One region of the Marinomonas sp. genome, then DNA from elsewhere that is predicted to be linked to it. Evidence: predicted binding sites of a transcription regulator. Region 1 holds the regulator's gene; each other region holds the start of a gene.
The links. Region 1 encodes LexA, which represses DNA repair genes until DNA is damaged. Its sites were predicted from a motif close to TACTGTNTANNTANACAGTA; they were not measured.

Region 1 (3,232 bases):
ATTGCTCTAAACGACCAAGAATGACACCCAAAATAGGCTGCCAAGTTTCTGCTGTTTCCGGTGTTACACCCATCCCTTCATTTTGCTTCGTCTTTTTACATTCGTCTTGGATACTTTCAATGTTGTTGAATAATTTTTGATAAGACGTTTGTAAACTGTAAGCCAGCTGGCGCAACTCATCTGGAATTTGACCAAACTCAAAGCGGTGCTGATTATTTTCTTGATCTAAACCCAATCCCTGAATATAAGGCGCTAAACCTTGCTGGGCATATTGGATAAAGTTCACGATACTTTGTATTTGCTGAGGGATTTTTAGTAATAGCTGTCCAGTCAGACTAACATCGTCAGTTAGCTCTTGCTTTAAGTTGACTAGATTTTTTTCTAGCTGACGCAACCAAGCAATACTTTGCTGCAAGCGAACTTCATGACGAAAGTGCCCTATCGCTTTATCAGGAAGATGATGACCCTCATCAAAAACATAGATGGTTTCTTTTGGAGGAGTAAGAATCGCGCCACCACCCAATGACAAATCCGCCAATACCAAATCGTGATTGGCAACAATCACATCAGCCACTTCGATTTCAGCACGCGCTTTAAAAAACGGGCAGGCGGAATAATTCGCACAATTACGGTTGGTGCATTGCTGATGATCTGTGGTTAAGCGTCGCCAGTCTTGATCTCGAACGATGCCCGCCCAGTTATCTTTATCGCCATCCCAGTCGCCTTTTTGCAAAGCGGCATCCATTTCTTGATAAAGGACAGTGTTCACATCATCAGAATGCAAGTGCTGCTCAAACAGGCCCGCAAACATATCATCCATAGCTTGTTCTTCTGAGCTAAGAAAGCCCTCAAGATTATTCAAGCACAAATAACGCCCCCGCCCTTTAGCAAGAGTGTACTTAAAAGTAAGATCGGTATGCTCGAGCAAGTCAGGCAATTCTTTATGTAGGATTTGTTCCTGAAGCGCGACCGTTGCCGTAGAGATAATTAATTTGAGGCCACGGGCTTTCGCAATAGGAATCGCCGCAAGGCAATAAGACAAGGTCTTACCTGTGCCTGTTCCGGCCTCAATCACGGCAACATGCTTTTCTTCAAGGCGTTCGCCTTCCGAGCCTTGTTTAATGTTACCCAAGGTTCGAGCGATTGCACCAATCATCTGGCGCTGTCCAGCCCTTGGTTTATGGGACTTCGCATCCAAAGATGCTCGGTATGCAAGTTGAATCTGTTTTTTTAGTTCGTCTGAAAGCATTTATATCATTGAGTATAGTTAGGAATGCTGTATATAATAACAGTAACTGTATAAACAACCAGATAACCTATGATTAAATTAACCAAAAGACAATCTGACGTACTAGAAACCATTCGCGAATTTATTGGTGAAACAGGTTTTCCACCGACCAGAGCAGAAATAGCACGCCGGCTTGGGTTTAAATCTCCTAACGCCGCCGAAGAGCATCTCAAAGCCCTATGTAAAAAAGGCGCAATAGAAATGCTGTCCGGCGCATCAAGGGGAATACGCTTAGTTGATCGTGCATCAAATGACGATCCTGCAGACGACCTTGGCTTACCTGTCATCGGCAAAGTCGCTGCAGGTTACCCTATTTTGGCTCAGGAGAACATTGCTTCTCATGTGAACATCCCAGCCAATATGTTTTCACCACAAGCCGATTACTTCTTGTCTGTCTCTGGGACCAGTATGAAAGACATCGGAATCATGGAGGGTGATTTATTAGCGGTTCATAAAACCACTACTGTGCGCAACGGCCAAATTGTCGTTGCTCGCATTGGTGATGAAGTAACGGTTAAACGCTTCGAACAAAAAGGCAGCATCGTTCGACTTATTCCAGAAAACGAAGAGTTCAATGACATCATTGTCGACCTTGAAAGCGAAGAGTTTGCCATTGAAGGCTTATCTGTTGGTGTAATTCGCCAAGGGCTTTAAGTAACCGCTGCCACATAAAACAAACACTATTCCAATAAAAAAGCGAAGCTTGTGCTTCGCTTTTTTATTTCAGCCTATGCTGAACTCCATCGGTATCATCATAGCTGATTTAGTGCAGAATCTTAGGACGAAACTCCTCATCATCAAGATACTCCGAGTCATCGTCAAAAAACGAATCATCCGAATAAACAAAATCAATGCCCGCATGAAACATGCATTTTGCTAATTCAAAATAACGATCCTTTAAATAAGATCGAGTGTCGTCTGAAATCTGCAGTGTCGCTAATGGAACGGTTTCCTCACCACCCTCACTGGCTGGACGCAGGACGATATCGCCGTTATCTAGCTCAACAATTTCTAGGTAGGATTCTTTCATATTCAATACTCTGATGACTCTTCTCTAAAACGTAATACCAATTCAACCAACTTGGCCAAATAAAAACTTACAGACGCTCCTGCGTCACTTCCACGACCAATTAGGTTATCACTTTGAACAACTGATGACATAGAGGCGCGACACTCAAACTGAACTAAATAGGCCTGGTTCAATTGAAAACACCAAGAATCAGAGCGAGACAGTAAATCTGCCAACTCAGCTAAAACTGGAACGACGACTTGCTTGCTTTCTGACTCAGCTAATAATTTAGTAACATCAAGCGTCCCCGTTAAAGAGTAAGCTGATGCCACCTCTTTCAACAGCCCATTAAGCGCGCTTCTTAACTGGAAAATAGCCGAGCTTTCCAGCCCGACTTTTAACCATGCTTCGTCACTATCTTGACTCTGCTTAATGAAGCGTCTTGCCGTATCCAGCTTTTGATTGGTTAGGCTAGCTAAACTAGCGCCACTCATTTCTTCTTACCTTCCTCAATCACCCATTTAGAGCCAACATAAAATGCCTTCCAGCCAGTTGGTTTGCCCTCTTCTTCCGTCATGACATATTGCTCTTTCGTCTTACGGCTATAGCGGATGATTGCAGGACGACCTTCAGAATCTTTTTTAGGCGCTTTTGCAAAAAAGTGATATTTAGGGTCTATTTGATCCATATATGGCAGTAACTCTTCAACCAAAGGTGCACGAGTTTCACGCTTACGCGGAAATTGGCTAGCTGCCAAGAATAAACCAGTTGCACCATCACGAAGAACATAGTGATCTTCTACTTTTTGGCAAGCAAGATCAGGCATTGGTACGGGGTCCATTTTTGGTGGTGCCGCTTCGCCGCTCTTCAATAACTTACGAGTGTTTTTACACTCGTCGTTAGTGCAACCAAAGTACTTACCAAAACGACCAGTT
Region 2 (3,232 bases), 260 kb from region 1:
GCCAGAGTCGATTAAATAACACGTCGGCCACTTCTAATAAATCTCTCGTGTCGTCGGTTGGGTTGGGGAGTTCTGCAGACAGCGTCTTCGAATATTGCGGTTCGTTTGGAGTAAATGGACTGGTACGAATGAACACACTCACCACGCGGCAAAGACGTTTTTCCCCACGTAGTTTCTCGGCAGCGCGGGTTGTGTATTTGGCGATGGCTTCTCGTAGTTCACGCTTATCTGTGATTTTATGACCAAAGGACCGACTACAAATGATCTGCTGTTTAGTTGGCCTGACCAACTCCAGATCCAAACACGACACGCCATTCAACTCTCGAATGGTTCGCTCCAGCACCACAGAAAACTCACTCCGAATCGATTTAGGATCAGCATTCGCCAGATCCAACGCGGTTTGAATTCCCCTAGCCTTTAGCTTGGCCGTGGTGCGACGGCCAACACCCCACACTTCACTTACATCAACAATTGCCAATAAACGCTTTTGTCTGTCTGGGTCCATCAAATCTACCACCAAACCGGTGGCTGGGTATTTCTTCGCGGCATGATTGGCCAACTTCGCCAACGTCTTGGTTGGCGCGATGCCCACGCCTACCGTAATGCCCGTCCATTGATCGACCTTGGCTTTTACTCGTTTACCAAATGCCAGCAAATCCGTCACATGATCCACACCGGTTAAATCCATGAAAGCTTCATCAATGGAATACACTTCCAGCCGTGGCGCTTCCTCTTCTAAGATGGTCATCACTCGATTCGACATATCCGCATACAAAGCATAATTCGAGGAAAAGCAAACAATACCGTGCTTTCTTATCTCGCCCTGAACCTGAAACATCGGCACGCCCATTTTAATGCCCAGCGCCTTGACCTCTTTGGAACGCGCCACAATACAGCCATCGTTATTCGACAACACCGCTACAGGCGTGTGTTTTAAATCTGGTCTAAATAGCTTCTCGCAACTGGCGTAAAAGTTATTGCAATCGACCAAGGCAAAGACCGTCTTCATCAACCGCGCTCGTACTTACGAACCACGCCCGTGACCACGCCGAAGATCTCCAATTCAGACTCTTCCGTAATCTGGATCGCCTTATAGGCTTTATTCTTCGGACGAAGCAACACATTGGGCTTCAGCTCCAACGTCTTCACCGTCATTTCCCCATGAATGCAGGCAATGACGATATCCCCATGACGTGCGGTTAACGAACGATCTACTACCAACACATCACCCGAATAAATGCCAACATCGATCATCGAATCCCCTTGCGCACGCACATAAAACGTCGCGTTCGGATGCGCCACGCAGAACTCATTTAAGTCTAAAGATTTTTCAACAAAGTCCTGAGCAGGCGAAGGAAAACCCGCCGATACCGAATCCACATAAAGTGGGATTCGCACACTATTGGCCGCGATAAACGCCGCCGACTCAGACACACCAAGATAAGTAACACGCATGATCAACACCAAAATACTGTATGGATATACAGTATAGTTTTAAGCAGCGCGAATGACCAAGTGAATTTTTTGTAAGAGAACGGATTTCCGATTTTGCGACCAGAAAGGAGGCAGAATCTGAGAGGGGAAAAAGTAAGTTATTTCATCTAGCCACAAATGTTTTTGAATCAAAAAGACGACCTTATGATCGCCTTTTTGGTGGAAAGATTTGGTAAGTTTTTACAAGGTCTCTACGGTTTTTCTAAGTCTTCAATATCTTCTGCGATCATTGTTGCTACCCCTTCAATAAACGCATCTTCATCTGATTTATCTCTCAATGAGAAACTGGCGATCTGCAATTTCATCATCATATTTCCAAGATAATTCAAACCGCCTTTCGCTTCTTCAGTTAAAACCTTACTTCCATCTTTAACGATGATTTTATAGCTAAAGCTAGGATCACGAAGAGAGTCAGAAGGAAACGGCGTAGCGTCACCACCGAATTGTCTACGGTATGTTATTTCAACACTCAACGAGTTCTGGGTGCTATCCAAAGTGAATAAATTGTCTTCTTTTAAACGTTCTACAAGAATATCTTCGAAGATTTTTTGCATTTCTTCTTGCGTGTAATACTCAATGTCTGGCTTTACGGACTCGGTTAGCGTAAGCGAAACATTATCAAGATATAGCTGATCCGTTGTCTTAATCATCGGGCTAGAATCAATATAAACAGTACCACAACCAACCAACCCAACTACCAGCAAAGAAGCGGTAACTATTTTCAACATGACTTTATGCATTGATTATTCCTTTTATCAAATTTTCACAATAATTAAAAAAAGAAAAATAACATAAACTTACATTTGTTTATATTCAATTTAATAAGACACACATGTTAAAAGCCTTGAAACACTGATTTCTTAAGATGCTTATGTACATTAATGCACTGTGCCGGGTGGAGCTTCGATTTTTCGACCAGAAATAAGGCGGGATTTCAGGAATGGCGAACGTTAGGGTAAAGTAGCGAGATCAACTATTTATCCACGGAAAACACCATGCTCACTCAACTAACGAAATACAAGAAACTTCTATTCATTATCTGCGGCTTAATTCTATTTAGTGGAACAGTATGCAAAGGGTTAATACTTCTGGATACCGGAAAATTGTCAGGCGCTGAATTTGTCAGCCTCATAAGTGCCTTTGCAGTTATATCTCTACTGGTCTCATGCATAGATCAAGTGCAAGAGTTTTCTATTGCTGGAAACATCGTGAAACTAAAGGAAGTCAAGCAAGAAGCAGATCAAGCGATAAATGAGCTAAAACAAGCAAGAGCGACAACGTTTAAATTTTTACTAAAACTTGCTCTTAAACCTTCGGGAGGTTTTAAAAGATTAAATTCAGATGATAGACCTAAGAATTTCTGGCTTCTTTATAAGGAGATAAAGCGATTTGACCATCAGGATGAGCTGTCAGAAGAAATATATGAAGTCGTGAATGAATTAATTACTTCACAGCTAAATGTTATTTGCTTTCACACAAAAATAGAAATTGATAGAACCACCTTACCATCACCGCATGACCTTAAAATTCAAATAGATCAAAGCGCTACCTCTAATAATCAACATAAGGACCTTGAAGACGCAAGTGTTGAGTACAAGAAGCTATTTAATCTTCGAAAAACAATTCAATAGCTAGCCAACAATACTGTTGGCTAGCTATTAATACTTAACCTTCTCCGAAGTCCCGACACTTGGCGTTTTTGACGCGTTCGATGGTTTGGTCGACCCATGCGGAGTTG
Region 3 (3,232 bases), 2.6 Mb from region 1:
CTTGGCCATAACCGCCACCTTGAGGCTGATTAAAACCGCCTTGAGGCGCATGTTGCTGTGGAGCCTGTTGCGCTGGCGCTTGGCCATACCCACCTTGTTGAGGAGCAGACTGTTGAGGTGCATTGCCGTAACCGCCACCACCTTGCATAGAGTCATAGCCACCACTTTGCTGTCCAGCGTTATCACCGCGACCATCTAGCAATTGCATTTCGTTCGCGACGATTTCGGTTGTATAACGTTTGATGCCGTCTTTTTCCCACTCACGAGTGCGCAATGAACCTTCCACGTACACTTTAGAGCCTTTCTTAATAAAATCGCCTGCAATTTGACCAAGACGGAAATTACCACGATCCATGAAGGCAACACGGTGCCATTCCGTACGCTCTTGCATTTGCCCTGTTTGCTTGTCACGCCAGCTTTCTGTTGTCGCTAAATTAACGTTTGCAACCGCTGCACCAGATGGCATGAAACGCACTTCGGCATCGTTGCCTGCGTTACCAATCAAAATTACTTTGTTTATTCCACGTGCCATGACGTTCTTCTCCAACTAAAAGATAGAATAGTGTTTTACTTAAAGACGCACTTGCGGTGCCAGACGCACCAGAGCATCTTTGTCTAATATTTTTTTATCGACTTTCAGATAAGCGGTTTGCTCATCTTTAAAAATTTGCATACCTTCCACTCCTTGGATTTGCGCAAGTTGATCCGCCAACTTCGTTACTTCTTCATCTGTCATATTGGGCAGGCTAAACGCCAGACTACTTAACTGACGAGGTGCAGGCTGGATGGCACAAACAAGTGACCAAGCCAAAAACACCACACCAACAACCCAAAAGACGCCACTGTTTGAATGATGCTGGAGCAGCCAACCGCCACCAACACCGCCCAAAAATGATCCCATAAATTGATGGGTAGAAAACACGCCCATCGCTGTGCCGCGATAACCTACAGGTGCCAACTTACTAATAAGAGACGGCAACACGGCTTCTAGTGAATTAAAGCCTACAAAATAAACCCACAACAACGCACCAAACACCCAAATGTAAGGTGCCCATTGCAGCAATATTGAGCTTAAACCTAACAAAATCATCACGGCGATTAACACGCCTTTTGTCTTACCTTTTGATTCGGCAATAATCACCAATGGTAACATACCTGCGAAGGCAAAACCCATGATGGCTAAGTATAGCCAGCTATGTTGTGACAAGGGCAAATCAAACTGCTGAATCAACAAATTTGGCACGGTGACAAACAAAGCGGTTAGGCTTGCATGCAACAATAAAACACTCACATTCAAGAACCGCAGCCTTGAATCTTTTAACACCAACCCTAACGCCAAAAGGCTCGGTGTCGTATCGCGTCGAAAAGTGTGCTGGACAATATTCGGCACAGCAAAAATGATCAAGACTATACCCAGTAAAGATAGTGCAAAGGACAAATAAAACAGACCTGAAAGCCCGACTAAGGCAAAAATCCAAGGGCCTAATACCAAAGAGAGCATAAACGAGGCGCCGATACTAATACCAACAATCGCCATAGCTTTGGTACGGTTTTGCTCTCGCGTGACATCACTCAATAGCGCCATCAAGGTACTGGCAATGGCACCCGCGCCCTGAACCGCTCGTCCTATAATCAAAGTGTTGATATCATTCGCATTGGCACAAATCAAACTGCCCACAGCAAACAATAACAAGCCGATGACAATAACGCGTTTACGGCCAATTTTATCTGACCACATTCCCATCGGAATCTGTAAGCTCGCTTGGGTCAGACCATAAATACCGATCGCTGTACCAATCAAAGCCGCATCTGCGCCAGTTAACCCATCAGCAGCAACACTGATGACAGGCATTATAAGGAACAAGCCTAACATTCTGAATAAATAGATCAGCGCTAAAGCAAGAACTGAACGACGTTCAAGTAGATCCATAAGGAGGTTTCAACCGTTTAACTAGGTGGTTAAGAAAAAAGATTGCCAATTTTACAAAAAATACCGTTGAAGCTCCATTTCAACTACTGTAAAAATAGACAGTTATTTAATTTACTGACAGATTTCTTTCTGTTGATCGACTTCACATTGGAGAATCATGGATACCATTACCATACGCGGGGCCCGCACACACAATTTAAAAAATGTGGACCTAGACATCCCAAGAGACAAACTTGTGGTGATTACTGGCCTATCCGGCTCAGGTAAATCCTCTCTCGCTTTCGACACGTTATACGCTGAAGGGCAACGTCGCTATGTTGAATCCCTTTCCACATACGCTCGACAGTTTTTGTCTATGATGGAAAAGCCAGACATAGACCACATTGAAGGCCTTTCTCCTGCCATTTCTATCGAGCAAAAATCAACCTCTCACAACCCACGATCAACAGTCGGTACAATAACAGAAATATACGATTATCTACGATTGTTATTTGCCCGTGCAGGACAACCTCGCTGCCCAGATCATGGTGAACCTTTAGAGGCGCAAACCATATCACAAATGGTCGATAAAGTTATATCGCTACCAGAAGAAACTAAGATGATGCTGCTTGCGCCCATTGTCAAAGATCGAAAAGGTGAGCACTTACATACTATTAGCGACTTGCTTTCAAAAGGTTTTATTCGTGCAAGAATCGACGGCATCGTCGTCGATCTAGATGACGCTCCAGTACTAGAGAAAAACAAGAAACACACAATCGAAGTGGTCATTGACCGTTTCAAAGTTCGCTCCGATCTACAACTTCGCTTGGCAGAATCCTTTGAAACTTGCCTTGATTTATCCGATGGCATCGCCAAAGTCATCAACATGGATGATGAGCAAGAAGAATACATTTTTTCTAGCAAATTCGCCTGTCCAATTTGTGGTTACAGCTTAACGGAATTAGAGCCACGCCTTTTCTCCTTTAACAACCCAAATGGTGCCTGTCAGACATGTGATGGCTTAGGTACTCATCAAATGTTTGATCCAGATCGAATCATTCAAGATGAAACCCTGACGCTTGCTGAAGGCGCAATCCGAGGCTGGGGCCGTCGTAGTATTTTTTACTACCAGCAACTTAGCGCTTTAGCAAAACACTATGGATTCGACATAGAGTCTAAATACAAAAATATCCCCAATGAATTCAAAAAGCGTATTTTGCATGGCTCTGGTAAAGACAAAATAGATTTCGTCTACATTAATGAACGCGGCGACAAGATGACGCGCTCACATTCATTTGAAGGCGTCATTCCAAACTTACAACG

Region 2: a site for LexA is predicted at 1,470-1,489, ahead of umuD (translesion error-prone DNA polymerase V autoproteolytic subunit). Genes of this name have one in related genera too.
Region 3: a site for LexA is predicted at 2,015-2,034, ahead of uvrA (excinuclease ABC subunit UvrA). Genes of this name have one in related genera too.

Annotation. Positions count from the first base shown of each region.
Region 1 covers NZ_OZ245329.1:2,914,426-2,917,657, forward strand. The annotation lists gene dinG (ATP-dependent DNA helicase DinG) at 1-1,249, opposite strand, end outside; gene lexA (transcriptional repressor LexA) at 1,319-1,942, shown strand; gene ACO05V_RS13940 (hypothetical protein) at 2,052-2,318, opposite strand; gene ACO05V_RS13945 (DUF6586 family protein) at 2,321-2,791, opposite strand; gene topA (type I DNA topoisomerase) at 2,788-3,232, opposite strand, start outside.
Region 2 covers NZ_OZ245329.1:2,657,811-2,661,042, reverse strand. The annotation lists gene umuC (translesion error-prone DNA polymerase V subunit UmuC) at 1-1,009, opposite strand, end outside; gene umuD (translesion error-prone DNA polymerase V autoproteolytic subunit) at 1,009-1,455, opposite strand; gene ACO05V_RS12695 (hypothetical protein) at 1,686-2,234, opposite strand; gene ACO05V_RS12690 (hypothetical protein) at 2,490-3,125, shown strand; gene ACO05V_RS12685 (hypothetical protein) at 3,160-3,232, opposite strand, start outside.
Region 3 covers NZ_OZ245329.1:323,621-326,852, forward strand. The annotation lists gene ssb (single-stranded DNA-binding protein) at 1-532, opposite strand, end outside; gene ACO05V_RS01470 (MFS transporter) at 572-1,930, opposite strand; gene uvrA (excinuclease ABC subunit UvrA) at 2,088-3,232, shown strand, end outside.